3 regions of the Paenarthrobacter sp. Y-19 genome follow, and region 2 is predicted to be linked to each of the others. Evidence: riboswitches for the same ligand, from Rfam matches in the RefSeq annotation. Region 2 holds a riboswitch; each other region holds the start of a gene.
What was found. Region 2 has a riboswitch for cyclic di-AMP ahead of PYR64_RS10785 (NlpC/P60 family protein). Riboswitches for the same ligand answer to the same signal wherever they lie in the genome.
Positions count from the first base shown of each region.

Region 1: another riboswitch for cyclic di-AMP. It lies ahead of PYR64_RS01785 (hypothetical protein); the one in region 2 lies ahead of PYR64_RS10785 (NlpC/P60 family protein).
Region 3: another riboswitch for cyclic di-AMP. It lies ahead of PYR64_RS21440 (NlpC/P60 family protein); the one in region 2 lies ahead of PYR64_RS10785 (NlpC/P60 family protein).

Region 1 is NZ_CP119414.1:356,069-360,704, forward strand. It holds gene PYR64_RS01780 (glycosyltransferase) at 1-939, opposite strand, end outside; gene PYR64_RS01785 (hypothetical protein) at 1,112-1,969, opposite strand; cyclic di-AMP (ydaO/yuaA leader) riboswitch at 1,973-2,160, opposite strand; gene PYR64_RS01790 (HAMP domain-containing sensor histidine kinase) at 2,269-3,768, opposite strand; gene PYR64_RS01795 (response regulator transcription factor) at 3,772-4,512, opposite strand.
Region 2 is NZ_CP119414.1:2,296,597-2,301,232, forward strand. It holds gene PYR64_RS10780 (heavy metal translocating P-type ATPase) at 1-2,069, shown strand, start outside; gene PYR64_RS10785 (NlpC/P60 family protein) at 2,148-2,915, opposite strand; cyclic di-AMP (ydaO/yuaA leader) riboswitch at 2,919-3,117, opposite strand; gene PYR64_RS10790 (heavy-metal-associated domain-containing protein) at 3,357-3,674, shown strand; gene PYR64_RS10795 (hypothetical protein) at 3,949-4,419, shown strand; gene PYR64_RS10800 (DUF305 domain-containing protein) at 4,565-4,636, shown strand, end outside.
Region 3 is NZ_CP119414.1:4,537,159-4,541,794, reverse strand. It holds gene PYR64_RS21450 (universal stress protein) at 55-1,092, opposite strand; gene PYR64_RS21445 (FAD-binding protein) at 1,510-2,190, shown strand; gene PYR64_RS21440 (NlpC/P60 family protein) at 2,295-3,086, opposite strand; cyclic di-AMP (ydaO/yuaA leader) riboswitch at 3,090-3,281, opposite strand; gene PYR64_RS21435 (copper resistance CopC family protein) at 3,432-4,064, opposite strand; gene PYR64_RS21430 (NCS2 family permease) at 4,179-4,636, shown strand, end outside.

The DNA of each region.
Region 1 (4,636 bases), 1.9 Mb from region 2:
GGTCAGGGCGCCCGGCAATAAACCGAGGGGATTGGACGTCAGCAGGACAACAACGACGAAGACCGCAGCCCACCCCAGGGCGCGAAGTACTCTGCCGGGAATACCGCTTCCCGTTTCCGCCACCGCACCGAGCTCCCTCCTAAGCTCACGGACGGGGACCCGTCCCCGGGCGAGGTCGCGCATCAATCGCGCCATGCCGCGCAGATCGGCGAAGGCTGTCCGTACGACGTCGACGCTTGAGTTGGGATCGTCAGTCCAGTCCACGGGGACCTCGTGGACGCGCAAACCGCAGAGCTCGGCGTCGATCATGAGTTCAGTGTCAAAGAACCAGCGGTCGTCTTTGATGTAGGGGAGGAGCTTGCGTGCGGCGTCGGCCCGGATGGCTTTGAAAGCGCACTGGGCATCGGAGACGTGGGCGCCCATGAGGGTCCGCAGCAGGGCGTTGTAGCTGCGGGAAATGATCTGCCGCTGCGGGCTCAGGTTCGTGTGCGAGGCCGGTGACAGCCGGGTGCCGACAGCGACATCCGAGTGCCCGGAGAGCAGCGGGGCCAGCAGGGGTGCCAAGGCGGAAAGGTCGGCCGGCAGCTCGGCTTCCATGTAGGCCAGAATGGGCGACGGCGAGTTTTGCCAGACCTGGCGGAGTGCGTTCCCACGGCCTCTGTCCTGGAATCGGACGACGAGAAGTTCGGGCAGTTCCCGGGCCAGGCGCTCGGCTATCCGAAGCGTACCGTCCGTACTGGCGTTGTCGGCAACAGTGATCCGGAACGCGTGCGGCAGTGACTCCATGAGGTGGCCGTGCAACCGGCGGAGGTTCGCCTCTAGCCGCGCTTCCTCGTCGCAGACGGGCACGGTGAGGTCCAGGACAGGAACCCGGGCGGGGACGCCCACGCCCGGGTCCTGCGGGTGGTGGACTACGGTCCCTGGATCCGTGATGGTCATGGATCCAGAATGAAGGATCAGATTATGAACGCTTTAGGCGGAAGCTGTGACACTACTGTGAGCCCCGGCAAGCACCTGTGAAAACGAAAGAAGCCGCCCTGGTTCCCGCCATCCGCTCCAGTAAGAACTGAGGCAAACGGCGGAAGCCGGGGCGGCAATCAAACAGCTTGGCTTAGTACCAGTTGTTGGCCAGGTGGAAGGCCAGGGCAGCTGACGGGGATCCGTAGCGTTCCTTGATGTAGTTCAGGCCCCACTTGATCTGGGTCTGGTAGTTGGTCTGCCAGTCAGCGCCGGCAGAAGCCATCTTGCCGGCCGGAAGGGACTGGACAATGCCGTAGGCGCCGCTGGAGGCGTTGGTGGCAGTGGTCTTCCAGTTGGATTCCTTCTCCCACAGCGTGTTCAGTGCCGTCATTTCGGCGGCGCTCCAGCCGTAGCTGCCCAGAATGCTGGCGGCGTAGGCCTTGGCAGCAGCGGGGTCATCCACAGCCTTGGGAGCTGCTGCGGCGGCTGCGGCTTCTGCGGCGGCGGCAGCAGCGGCGTCGGCTGCCTGCTTTGCGGCAGCGTCAGCGGCGGCCTTTTCGGCGGCAGCCTTTTCTGCGGCGGCCTGGTCGGCTGCTGCTTGTGCGGCGGCGGCCTGATCGGCAGCGGCTTTGTCGGCGGCAGCCTTGTCAGCGGCAGCCTTTTCGGCGGCGGCTTTGTCAGCTGCGGCCTTGTCGGCGGCAGCCTTCTCAGCTGCGGCCTTCTTGGCTGCTGCGGCTTCCTCGGCGGCCTTGTTGTTGCTGGCCTCGGCGGCGGTCCGGGCTTCGGCCACGCGGCTTGCCTCAGGGAGAGTAAGAGCTGCGTTGGCGGCGGTTCCGAGCGATGCAACGCCCAGTGCAGCGGCTATAACACCGGCTACTACGGACATGCGTGCACCGGACTTGCCGTCACGGGCTGCCTTCTTGAGGACTGACTGCGACTTGGTCGACGGGTTGTCGTTATGGTCGCGGTGACGCGCGGAATGGCGCGTCTGATCGTTGAATTCAGACATGTGTGATTACCTCTCAGCGCCTGCGGAGTTAGCTGTCGGGTTCGGATGAGGTCATCCGGCCGCGCATCACGCTGCGGCTTCACCCCAAGGGCCGGCAATAAATGCCTGGGCCCGGAGACTCTGGGTCCCCCGTCTCTGCCTCGGAGAAAGTACGGACTCCGGGAAGTGGCAGAGCTCGGCGCATCCCGGATGTGGGCCAGTTGGGGCGACCCACCCTTTCGACGGTACAGGAGGTTTCTGCAGAAGTCACATTTAGGTAACAGAGATCACGACGACGGTGAGTCGCCTTGCCGGGATCGTTACAGTTGTCCGCCGCTCACGGTTGGAAGCCTCACGGCGAACTCCGTACGACCCGGACGGGAGGTCACTTCGACGCTTCCACCATGCGCTTCCACTATGGATTCCACGATCGACAGGCCCAGGCCTGACGTTCCTTCCGACCCCGACCGCGCTGCGTCGGCCCGGGCAAAGCGGGAGAAGATCCGGCCTTGGAAATCGTCCGGAATGCCGGGCCCGTTGTCCGTCACGGTCACCACTGCACTGCCGTCGGCCGAGAGCATCACGCCGGTGACAACCGTAGTTCCGGGATCTGTGTGCTTCCTAGCGTTCGAGAGCAGATTGGCCAGCACCTGGTGGAGCTGCGTGGCATCGCCGCGGACGGTGATGGGTTCATCAGGCAACGAGAGCTGCCAAATGTGGTCCGGGGCCATGACTTTCTCGTCGCTCACTGTCTCAACCACAAGGTGGGTCAGGTCCACATCGGTGACCTTGACCGGTTGGCCTTCATCCAGCCGTGCAAGCAACAGGAGGTCCTCCACCAGCGTGGTCATGCGCTCGGACTGGCTTTGGACCCTGGCCAGCGACTTCCTGCCGTCGTCCGTGAAGTTTTCGGTCATCCGCAGCAACTCGGTGTAGCCGCGGATGGCGGTCAGCGGGGTACGCAGTTCATGGGAGGCGTCCGCTACGAACTGCCGCACCTTGGTTTCGCTTTCCTGCCGGGCTTCCAGTGCGCTGGATACGTTGTTCAGCATTTGGTTCAGGGCGTAGCCGACGCTCCCTACTTCAGTGCCGGGATGGGAAGCCGACGCCGGGACCCGCACCGCAAGTGCCACCTCGCCGGCGTCGAGAGGGAGGCGTGAAACCTTGGTGGCGACTTCGGAGAGCTGCTCAAGCGGCCGCATGGTTCGCCGGATAATCACCGTGCCAACCAGGCCGATCACCACCAGACCGCCCAGCGATACCAGCACCATGGTCCAGACCAGGGACGCCTCGGCGGTCTGCTTGTCCGCCAGCGGCAGGCCCGTCACGATCACGTCGTCGTAGTTTGTTGTCACGGCCACCAGACGGTAGTCGCCGTTGGACAGGGAACGGTCCACAGGGCGGCTGTCCCGGGGGAGTGTCAGAAGTACCTGCTCGTCAGCGTCCGAAAGGGAGACCCTCTTGCCCTGGGCGTCGATCAGGCCTGAACTCCGAACAGTTGATCCGTCGATCCGGGCGTTCAGCGTCCCGGCGGCCTGGCCGCGGGCCTCCAGCGGATCCGGCCTCCCGGACGGTGCGTTCGGAAAGCTCGACGGCGGCCTGCCGAACTCGTTCGCGCGGCTGGAGGCCTGTTGAAGCTGCTGGTCCAGTTGCTTGTTGAACACCGCGTCCATGGAGGCGTAGCTGACGATTCCGACGGCGCTGCAGATTGCTACCAGCAAGGCCATGGCTACCAGCACCAGGCGGGTGCGCAAATGCCAGGTGGAGGGATTGAGCCAGCTGCGCCGGGAGCTCCTGGCAACTCCTGAAAGGGTGCCCAATGCCTAGTCCGCGGGTTTGATGACGTAGCCGGCACCACGGATGGTGTGGATCATGGGTGGGTGGTTCGCCTCGATCTTCTTGCGGAGATACGAAATGTAGAGCTCCACGATGTTGGCCTGGCCGCCAAAGTCGTAGTCCCAGACGCGGTCCAGGATCTGGGCCTTGCTGACGACGCGCTTGGGATTTTCCATGAGGTAACGCAGTAGTTCGAACTGCGTGGCGGTGAGGGTGATGTCTTCACCGGCCCTGGTCACCTCGCGGGTATCCACGTTCAGGGTCAGGTCTCCCACCACCAGTTCGGCGGTGTCCATGGCAGCGACGCCGGAACGCTGGACCAGCCGGTGGAGGCGGAGGAGGACTTCTTCCATGCTGAAGGGCTTGGTGACGTAGTCGTCGCCCCCGGCTGCCAAGCCAACGATGCGGTCCTGCACGGCGTCCTTGGCGGTGAGGAACAGCGCGGGAACTTCAGGGGCGAAGGCGCGGATGCGGTTGAGGACCTCCACGCCGTCGAATCCGGGCAACATGACATCGAGCACCAGCACGTCGGGCCGGAATTCTTTGGCAAGCTTCACCGCCCCGGGACCGTCTGCGGCCACAGCTACGGACCAGCCGGCCATGCGGAGACCCATGCTCATGAGTTCGGCAAGGCTGGGTTCGTCGTCCACCACCAGTGCACGGATGGGGGACCCGTCAGGATGGGTGAGCTGGGGAAGGTTGTTGGTCATGGAGTGCGAGGGGGCCATGGGACAACTCTCTGTTCTGCTGGTTTGCCAGCGCTTTGCCGGTCCTGTGAAGACGCTGTGAAGTCAACACTAGCGAGGTGGGACCCGGCCCGGGGTGGCACTTGGTCCTGAAACGGGGGACGAT
Region 2 (4,636 bases):
GTTATTCGGCGGCGCTGAAGGCATCAGGAGGCTCCCGGGATGTACAGGACGCCGACGCCGGGACGACCATGGCGGAGGGACTGCTCGAAGGAGACCGGGAAACCAGGTCGGCCGGGTCGGTGCTGCTTCCGCGGCTGCTGCTCGCTGCGGCCCTCACATTACCGGTCGTCGTCATCTCGATGGTCCCGGCAGTACAGTTTCCGCATTGGGGATGGGCCGTCTTCGCACTGAGCCTTCCCGTCGTCAGCTGGGCTGCATGGCCGTTCCACCATGCTGCGGCTGTCAACGCGCGCCACTTTGCGTCAACGATGGATACGCTGGTTTCCATCGGGGTCAGTGCTGCTTTTCTATTCTCTGCATGGCAGCTGTTCGCTGACCCAAACCTGACCGCGCACACGGGAATGGCGATGGATGCCCATGCCCTGTACTTCGAAGTCGCGGCCGTCGTGACCACTTTCCTGCTGCTCGGCCGCTTTTTGGAAGCAAACGCGAAGTCGCGGGCAGGAAGCGCACTTCATGCCTTGCTGGACCTCGGGGCGAAGGAGGCTACGGTCCTCCGGGACGGCGTCGAGTCCCGGATTCCGGCGGACCGTCTCGAGCCCGGTGACGTGTTCGTCGTCCGCCCCGGCGAGAAAATACCCACCGATGGTTTCGTTGTCGAAGGCCAAAGTGTGGTGGATACATCCCTGATCACCGGAGAATCATTGCCGGTCGATGTAGGTGTTGATGACACCGTGATCGGCGCAACGATCAATGCCAACGGGCGGTTGCTGGTCAAGGCAACCCGGGTGGGCAGTGAAACGACTCTCGCGCAGATGGGGCGGCTGGTAAGCCAGGCCCAGAGCGGAAAGGCCCCGATTGCCCGGCTGGCGGACCGGATCAGCTCTGTTTTTGTCCCCGTCGTGCTGGTTCTCGCCGCAGTGACCTTCGGCGCATGGTTCTTTTCCACTACTGATCTGCAGCACTCCTTTACTGCTGCGGTGGCGGTTCTGGTGATTGCGTGCCCCTGCGCGTTAGGGCTGGCCACGCCGACCGCATTGCTCACGGGGACCGGCCGTGGCGCTCAGTTGGGCATACTCATTAAGGGCCCACAGGTCCTGGAAGACACTCGGACCGTAGACACCATCGTGCTGGATAAGACCGGCACCGTAACCACAGGCCAGCTCTCCGTTTCCGGAGTGCACTCCTTTACTTCGGCCACCGAAGAAGAGATCCTTTCCTTGGCCGGAGCAGTCGAGGTTGCCAGCGAACACCCCATTGCTCATGCCATCGCACGCGCAGCGACTGAGAAGGCGCCTCTGCTGCCTGTCGCAGGGTTTTACAGTGCACCCGGCGGGGGCGTCCGAGGAACCGTCAACGGCCGGTCGGTCGTTGCCGGCCGGGCGGCCTGGCTGGTGGAGAACGGTATTAACCCGGCGCCGGACCACTACGAAGCTCTGTCCGCCCAGGAGCAGTCCGGAGCGACTGTCATCTGGGTCGGCGTAGACGGGGAGCCAACAGGCCTCATTGCGCTGAAGGACACCCTCAAGCCCGGCTCTGCCGCCGCGATCGCGCAACTCAAGGAGCTGGGACTTAGGCCGATACTGCTGACCGGCGACAACGCCTCGGCTGCCTCGGCAGTGGCAGCGCAAGTGGGCATCCCCGCAGAAGACGTGCTCGCCGGCGTGCTTCCCGAAGGCAAGGTTGAGGCTATCCGCGGGCTGCAGGCCAGCGGGGCCACTGTTGCCATGGCCGGGGACGGGGTGAATGATGCGGCGGCGCTGGCCCAGGCCGACCTTGGCATTGCCATGGGCAGCGGGACGGATGTCGCCATCGCTGCCGCGGATCTTACGGTCATGGGAAGTGACCTGGGCCAGGTCGCGCAGGCCATCAAACTGTCCCGTCGAACCTTGGGGACGATCAAGACCAACCTGTTTTGGGCATTTTTCTACAATGCCGTCGGCATCCCGGTCGCCGCCCTGGGGCTGCTCAACCCGATGATTGCGGGGGCCGCGATGGCAGCCAGTTCAGTTCTGGTGGTCTGCAACTCACTGCGGCTGCGCCGTTTCGGGCGGCCTCACAAGGTGTAGTCCCCGGTGTCAGCAAGGGATGCTGAAGGCCTGTGAGTCACCGCCCCCAAGGCAGTGACTCACAGGCCCCTCAGCGCTTTACTTGCCGGCCCGGACGAAGGTGACGGCGCCCTTGGAGGTCATCCAGGTCAGCGGGTGGACGGCGGTTTCGTTCTTGCCGTTCAGGCCGGAGCTGAGGACCTGGCCGTTGCCAACATAAATTCCCACGTGCCCGGGTTGCATCACCATGTCGCCGGGCTGGGGATCGGCAACAACGGTGCCGTAGTTCATGAACTGCATCGGGCCGAGGTCTCCGACCGGGATCCCTGCAGCGTTGAGTGCGTTTTCCACCAGCCGTGTGCAGTCCTGGATCATGCCGATCTGGGCATAGGCGGAGGAAACCATGATGGCGTTGACGCCGCCGGCGGCCGGCGCCCCAACAGGAGCCGCTGCAGGCGTGACGGTGATCTGCGCCTTAGCCTTAGCAGGTGCAGCCGGCGCGGTGACGGCAGGGGCTGCAGGCGCCTCAGCGACGACTGGCTTGGCTACTGCTACGACGGGCGCAGGCGTGGTCTCCACGGCAGGACGCTCGAAGGAGATTTGGACTGTGGCGTCCGCGCTGAGGGGAGTCTGTACCTGGCTGGTGAGTTCCAGGTTCGAGGTCGGCTCCGCATCGCGCTGAGTCGGGGCCGCGGCTGCCTGCGCGGCGATACCGCTGGTCAGGACAAGGCCGGACGCTGCCGCGATGACAGCGGCCTGGCGGCCCACACCGCCGGCGTTTGCAGCGACGGATTTGGACAGTACCGCGAGGGCGCTGGTCTGGACAGGGACCGCACGGCGGCGGCCGTGAGCTTTGCGAATGGGCATGAAAGGGCCTCTCCCACTGCCTGCGAGGTTAGCTGTCGGATTCGGATGGGAGACACCCGGCCGGGCCGGTACGCAAAACGCACCAGACACGGCTTCACCCCAAGACCCGCTTTTAAGCAGGCCGTTGTTGGGTTCCCCGTCTCTGCCGGACGAAAGTTGCGAACGGATCCCGGGCAGCGGCAGAGTTAGGCAATCGACTCGGGAGTGCCGCATTCGGCGAAACCGGCACGGCTTAGACCGTAGTTCACACAAGCAGCATTTGTCACATTTGAATAACGGCGAGTCCGACGTCACACGTGTCCCATTTGTTGGAGATACCCCCCAGGGGTAAGCTATGGGTGTTGTCAGTGAAGTGGTATGTCCCGGCAGTGCACCGCACCGCCTCTCACAGCCGTTCAACCCCAGCGCCCATTACTCCTTCGTCAAGGAATGGAAACTGACATGTGTGGAACCGAAAACCGTACCCAGCTGCCGCTGGCCTCCTCCGCATCGGGGTGCAGCTGCTGCTCGACCGAAGCCTCCTCTGAGCCCACCACAGCCGCAGGCACCGGCGCCGTTGAATTCGCTTTGGATGGTCTGACCTGCGGGCATTGCGTGCAGACTGTTGAGAAGGCCGTCGCTGCCCTTGATGGTGTGGAATCGGCCTCCGTTGATCTCGTCCCCGGCGGCCGCTCCCGCCTGCTGGTGGGAGGCAGGGCCGATGAGGCAGCCGTGCGGGAGGCTGTCACCTCCGCTGGCTACACCCTTGCCAGCACCTAACATCCGCACTTCCACACTTCCACTGCGGACCTCCTCCCGGGGGCGTTGTGCACCCCGGGAGGAGGGCAATGGACGGGCCACCGGTCCCGCTGGCACACGGGCGGCCGGAATCCGCTCCTGAACAGGCGTCGCGGATCGCCCCGTTCATCACTAGCCGGTGGAAACAGTGAAACCAAATCCCATCCAGACGCGTTGAAAAGGCGGTAACCGGAAGGGACAACACCCCCTTGCCGGTACCCTTATGACATCGAACCTGCACGGAAAGGAGGAAGTTGTGACTACGACACCCTATGGTCGCTTCACCGCCTTCCTCCTGCGGGCAGGATTCCTGACCGCGGCCCTGGCCATCATTGCCGGCATTTTCGGCATGCACGTCATGACCGGTGCCCACCACATGGCACCAGGCCCTGGCATGACAGCGGCAGGCCCCTCCACGCTGCAGCTGCAGGCCATGCCGGCCGGCCACTCGCATGTAACGGGGACGACCACCGGCGCGGCCGCCATTGAGACTGCGGTCACCGGTGGCTCTTCTTCTACCTGCGCCCCGGCAGGTTCGTGCCCGGAAATGTCGGCCGGCGACGGTGCCTGCGTCCTGGCCCCGGGAAACACCACCCTCTCAGCCCCGATGCCGGGAACAGCCCCCTATGAGCTGCCTGCTATTGGTGCCGCCGCTGCTCTCAGCAGCACCTACTCCTACTCACCGGGCAGCCCCTCCCCCGGTGACCTCTGTATCAGCCGGACGTAAACCACTCCTCTGCGCCGAGCTCTCCACCGGCGCACCGTCCAGCCAATGACCTGCATGAAACAGCCGAGCCCGGCGCGGGTTTGCCGCTGCATGCCATCACCAAGGGCGCCCAGACGCCGCTGATACTTTTGAGGACCTGATTTTCATGAAAAAGACCCTGACAATTTCTGCTGCCGCCCTCGCCGCAGCCCTCGCTCTTGCCGGTTGCTCGGCCGGG
Region 3 (4,636 bases), 2.2 Mb from region 2:
GAATATCCGTGAGCTGCAGCGTGAACACCGGTATCCCTTTTCCTGCGCCTTTTCCTACACCGCGCCGAGCATCGGACCAAACTTGTCGCGGTCTGCCAGACGGGGATCCTCGCGGTCCGGAACAACCAACACGGGTCCTTTCGCATGGTGCAGGACGCCATCCGATGTGGATCCCAACAGCATGCCCGCAAACCCACCGCGGCCACGGGTGCCCAAAACCACCAATTCCACGCTGCGGCTGGTTTCCACCAGAACGTCAACAGGCGAGCCGTCCCTGAGGTCCGTCTCGATGGTCAGTTGCGGGAAGTGGCTCTGCAGCCAGGCAACCCCCGCGTCCAGCTGAACCTTGATATCGGCAAACAAGGCGTCCCGGTCCAAGGGAGCGGGAACCCAGGCCAGGGAACCGCTGTACTGCGGGACAGCGCAAATGACGCGGAGCTTGGCTCCCATGCGTTGGGCCTGCTCAGCTGCTTCGAGCACAGCGACCCGCGCCTGCTCCGAGCCGTCCACGCCCACTGCAACAACGTTTTCCACGATGCGGGGGCCGGCCTTGGCGTGCTCGGCCTTGATGTGTTTGTCCTCGGTATTCTCGCCGAGGCGGTCAGCACAATAGAGCGGGACAGTTACTGTGGGGCACTTGGCATGGGCGGGCAAGGCGCTGCTGACTGAACCCAGCAGACGACCTACGAAACCGCCGCGGCCACGGCTTCCGAAAACCAGGAGCGCTGCCTCAGCGGAAAGATCCAGCAGCACGCCTGCTGCGTCGCCGTTTTCGACGGAAGCATCAACGTCGATGGAGTATCGGGCGACCTTGTCCATGGCCTGCTTGACAATGGCCTCCGCGCCCTCGCGAATGACCGAATCGTCCACGGTGGCGTATCCGCCGTCGAGTCCTGAGGCGGCGAAAATAGGAACCGAGTACGCCGTGACGATGTGCAGCGGAAGCTGCCTGCGTTCGGCCTCACGTGCTGCCCACACCAGGGCGCACTGCCCGTGTTCCGAGCCGTCCACTCCCACGACGATGCCGCCCGGTGCCACTGCCAGGCCCTCGCCGTCCTGTGGCTCTTCACTGTGTCTGCCGTGCTGGTCCATTTGGGGCCCGCCTCTCCACCTACTGCTTGATGTTCCGGCCATTCTGCCAGAGGTTTTCCGCATCGGATTCCTCGAGGGCTCGATTGTCAATGGCCAGGGGCAGGGAAATCCGGAATTTCCCTGTCCAATGCCCACTATTCTCGGTCGGCAGGGCCGAATCAAGGTGGCTCGGCTGTATGTGTATAACGGTCGGGGCTCGGTTTCCGGACCCCGTTTTTGTGCTGCTGATGAACACGCGGAACACGCTGTCAGGGAAGGCTATCCATGCGCGAAAAAGTTCGGTAGTGTTCGAGTCACCGAATGGCCGGCGAACGTGTCCTACAGCACACTCCGGCCATTTATTTGCGGCCGCTTGGGGAACTCGGACGCGATCCCACGCGATGCCGCAAGGCACACACGTCAAGGAGGAACCAAGCAGTGTCACACGCGCCTGATTCCGGCACGGAACGCACAACCACCGTGGTCATAGGAACCGGCTTGTCCGGCCTGGCAGTTGCCAGTGAACTCAGCCGCTACGGCGTGGGCTCCATAGTGGTGGATGGTTTCGGTGCCCTGTCAGCCACCGGCCCGGCGGTCCACACAGGCATGCTTCAACGCTGCGAGGTCACCGATCCCGCGTCCATCCAGGAACGCAACGAAATCCTCCGCCACTTACGCAATTACGCGGCCAGCCACCATCTGGACGTACGCAGCACCACCAGGGCCGTCCGCCTGGATTTCCTGGGCGCGGACCCAACCCAGCACATCGGGTACGGGCTCGCCGCAAGCATGACCCGGAGCGGTCTCCATGCCTCTGGCCCCCTCGAATCCGCCCCGCGACAGTGGGCAGTCCACACCGCCAACGGGGTTCTCCTGGCAGACCATATTGTGGTCACACGCTGCGCCCAGAGCCAGCTGCGCCGCATGCTGGCCGAACTTGGAATCGCCGTCGGGCAGAACCTGGTCTCCGCGATGCGGGCAGTGGGAATGCACTTGGTGGGCGTGGGCGAGCTCATTACGCCCAGCCCCAAGGAAGTCCTGCGGCAAGCCAAGGCAGTGGGCCAGGCAATCTCCACCAAAGTGGCGCTCCCGGGCGGCCCGGGTATCGCCATCGCCTAGCCGGCATCATTCACGGCAGCCGCAACACGAAGTTTAAACGCCAAAGGCCGGTGTCCTCGAAGATGATCTTCGGAGACACCGGCCTTTGCGTTGAAGCGTGAGGCTTATGCGCCAGCGCGTACGTACGTGATGGGACCAGTAGCGGTCAACCAGCTGATCGGGTGGATGCCCGTCTGGTTGCCGTTGATTCCACCGCTGATTGCCTGGCCGTTGCCGATGTAGATGGCGACGTGGCCGGACTGGACGATCATGTCGCCCGGCTGCGGGTCGCTGACAACCTTGCCGTAGTTCATGAACTGCATGGGGGCGAGGTCGCCAACCGGAATGCCGGCGGAACCGAGGGCCCGCTCAACCATGGCGGTGCAGTCCTGCATGATGCCGATCTGGGCGTAAGCCGAGGCAACCATGGCAGCGTTGACGCCGCCGGCAGCGGGAGCAGCAGCTACAGGAGCAGCAGCAGGTGCAACAGCGGCCGGAGCTGCAACTGCAGCCTGGGCAGCTACGGGAGCCGCAGCTGCGGCAGCGGTAACGGCAGCCGGCTTGGCAGCGGGGGCTTCAACTACAGGAGCCGGCTTTTCGATGACCGGAGCTGCAACGGAAGCAACAGCCGGACGCTCGAAGTTGATGGTAGCCGTAGAAAGAGCGGTAACAACCTTGGTGGGGGCCTCGGAAGCGGTCTCGGCGACCGTGGCGGGGCTGGCATCGCGCTGGACCGGAGCCTCTGCAGCGTGTGCAGCGACAGAGCCGGTCAGAACGAGTCCGGAAGCTGCTGCGATAACAGCTGCCTGGCGGCCAGCGCCGGAAGCGTTGCTGGCAACTGCCTTGGAGATGGAGATGAACGGATTAGGACGTACGCTGTCCGCCTTACGACGGCCGCGAAGAATGCGTGAAGACATGAAAGAGCCTCTCCCGATGCCTGCGAGGTTAGCTGTCGGATTCGGATGGGAGTCACCCGGCCACTGTCCCCCGCTGTTCAGCGGAAGCTTCGTGACTTCACCCCAAGGCACGCTCGAAAGCGGCCCAAAATGGGTTCCCCGTCTCTGCCGTAGGTTTGTCTGCGAACGGATTCCGGACTGCGGCAGAGCTAGGCAATCAGGCCGGAAGTGCCCGCTACGTGGAACAGGCACAGGTACTACCGTACGCGATGATCCCGTCGAAGTCACATTTAAGTAACGAGGACTGCGGCTTTGGCGTGTCGCGGTAACGGAACCGAGATATTCGCAGCTACGTAGAAAAGCCCGCTATTCCGCGGCTTCCGGGCGGTTTTCGTCATCCGATCCGGCAAGTTTCCTGCGGGCTGTAACGGCGAGGAAGATCACGAGCGCAACCGCAACAACCGCAATGACAACAATGCTCCAGGGGAACGGCTGGGACGCATCTGCGGCGGGCGAACTGCCAACTGTTCCCGGAGGAGCCGTACCTGCGGACGGCACCGATCCCGAGGTGGCCGAAGCGGACGCCGAGGGGGCGGCCGAGCCGCTTGCCGCCGTCGTGCTTCCCGCTGTGGCCGTGAACTTGAAGGTGCCCTCGATGGGGTGCGAATCGGAGCTGACAACGCGCCACACCACCGTGTACTCCCCCGCCGGCGCGCCGGCCCGGAGCTTCTGCACGGCCTGGCTGTCGATGATCTCGACCGGCCCGTCTGCCCAGTTCTCGCCGCCGGAGGTTACGGAGACGCCCGATCCGATGGCCAGCGGCCGGTTGTTGAACGTAATGGAGACCGACGCCGGCACTTCAGCCACGGTTGCACCGTTCGCCGGCGCTGTGGATTCCGCGACATCGTGCGCGGACGCCGGAGCCGCGGAAAACAGCAGGGCAGACGCGAAGGCAAGGGCGGCGACGACGGCGGCCAGAAGCGGGCGGATGGTACGCATGGGGCGGTTTCTCCTAGTGTTGGCTTCCTTACAGACTAGGGGAATGGTCCGAAGCTCCCACATTCAACGGCATAGGATTTGAGAGCACACTCCCCCCAATACCCGGAGACCTTCATGCTTAAACAAGGTTCTGCAGTGGACCGCTATTTCAAGATTTCCGAACGTGGCTCCACGTACTCAAGGGAAATCCGTGGCGGCTTCGCGACATTCTTCGCCATGAGCTACATCGTTGTGCTGAACCCGCTGATCCTCTCGGGGGCAGACTCCAGCGGAGCTTCCCTGGGCTTCACCGCGGTCGCAGCCACCACGGCGTTCGTCGCCGGCATCCTGACCATCCTCATGGGCGCCTGGGCCAAGCACCCCTTCGCTGTGGCCACCGGGCTGGGCGTGAATGCGTTCGTCGCGGTTACCGTGGCCTCGCACCCGCAGCTGACCTGGCCGGACATGATGGGCCTTGTTGTCCTCTCCGGCGTCACGATGCTCATCCTGGTGCTTACCGGCTTCCGCACCGCGGTATTCAAGGCTGTGCCGGAGGCGTTGAAGACGGCGATCGTGGTGGGCATCGGCTTGTT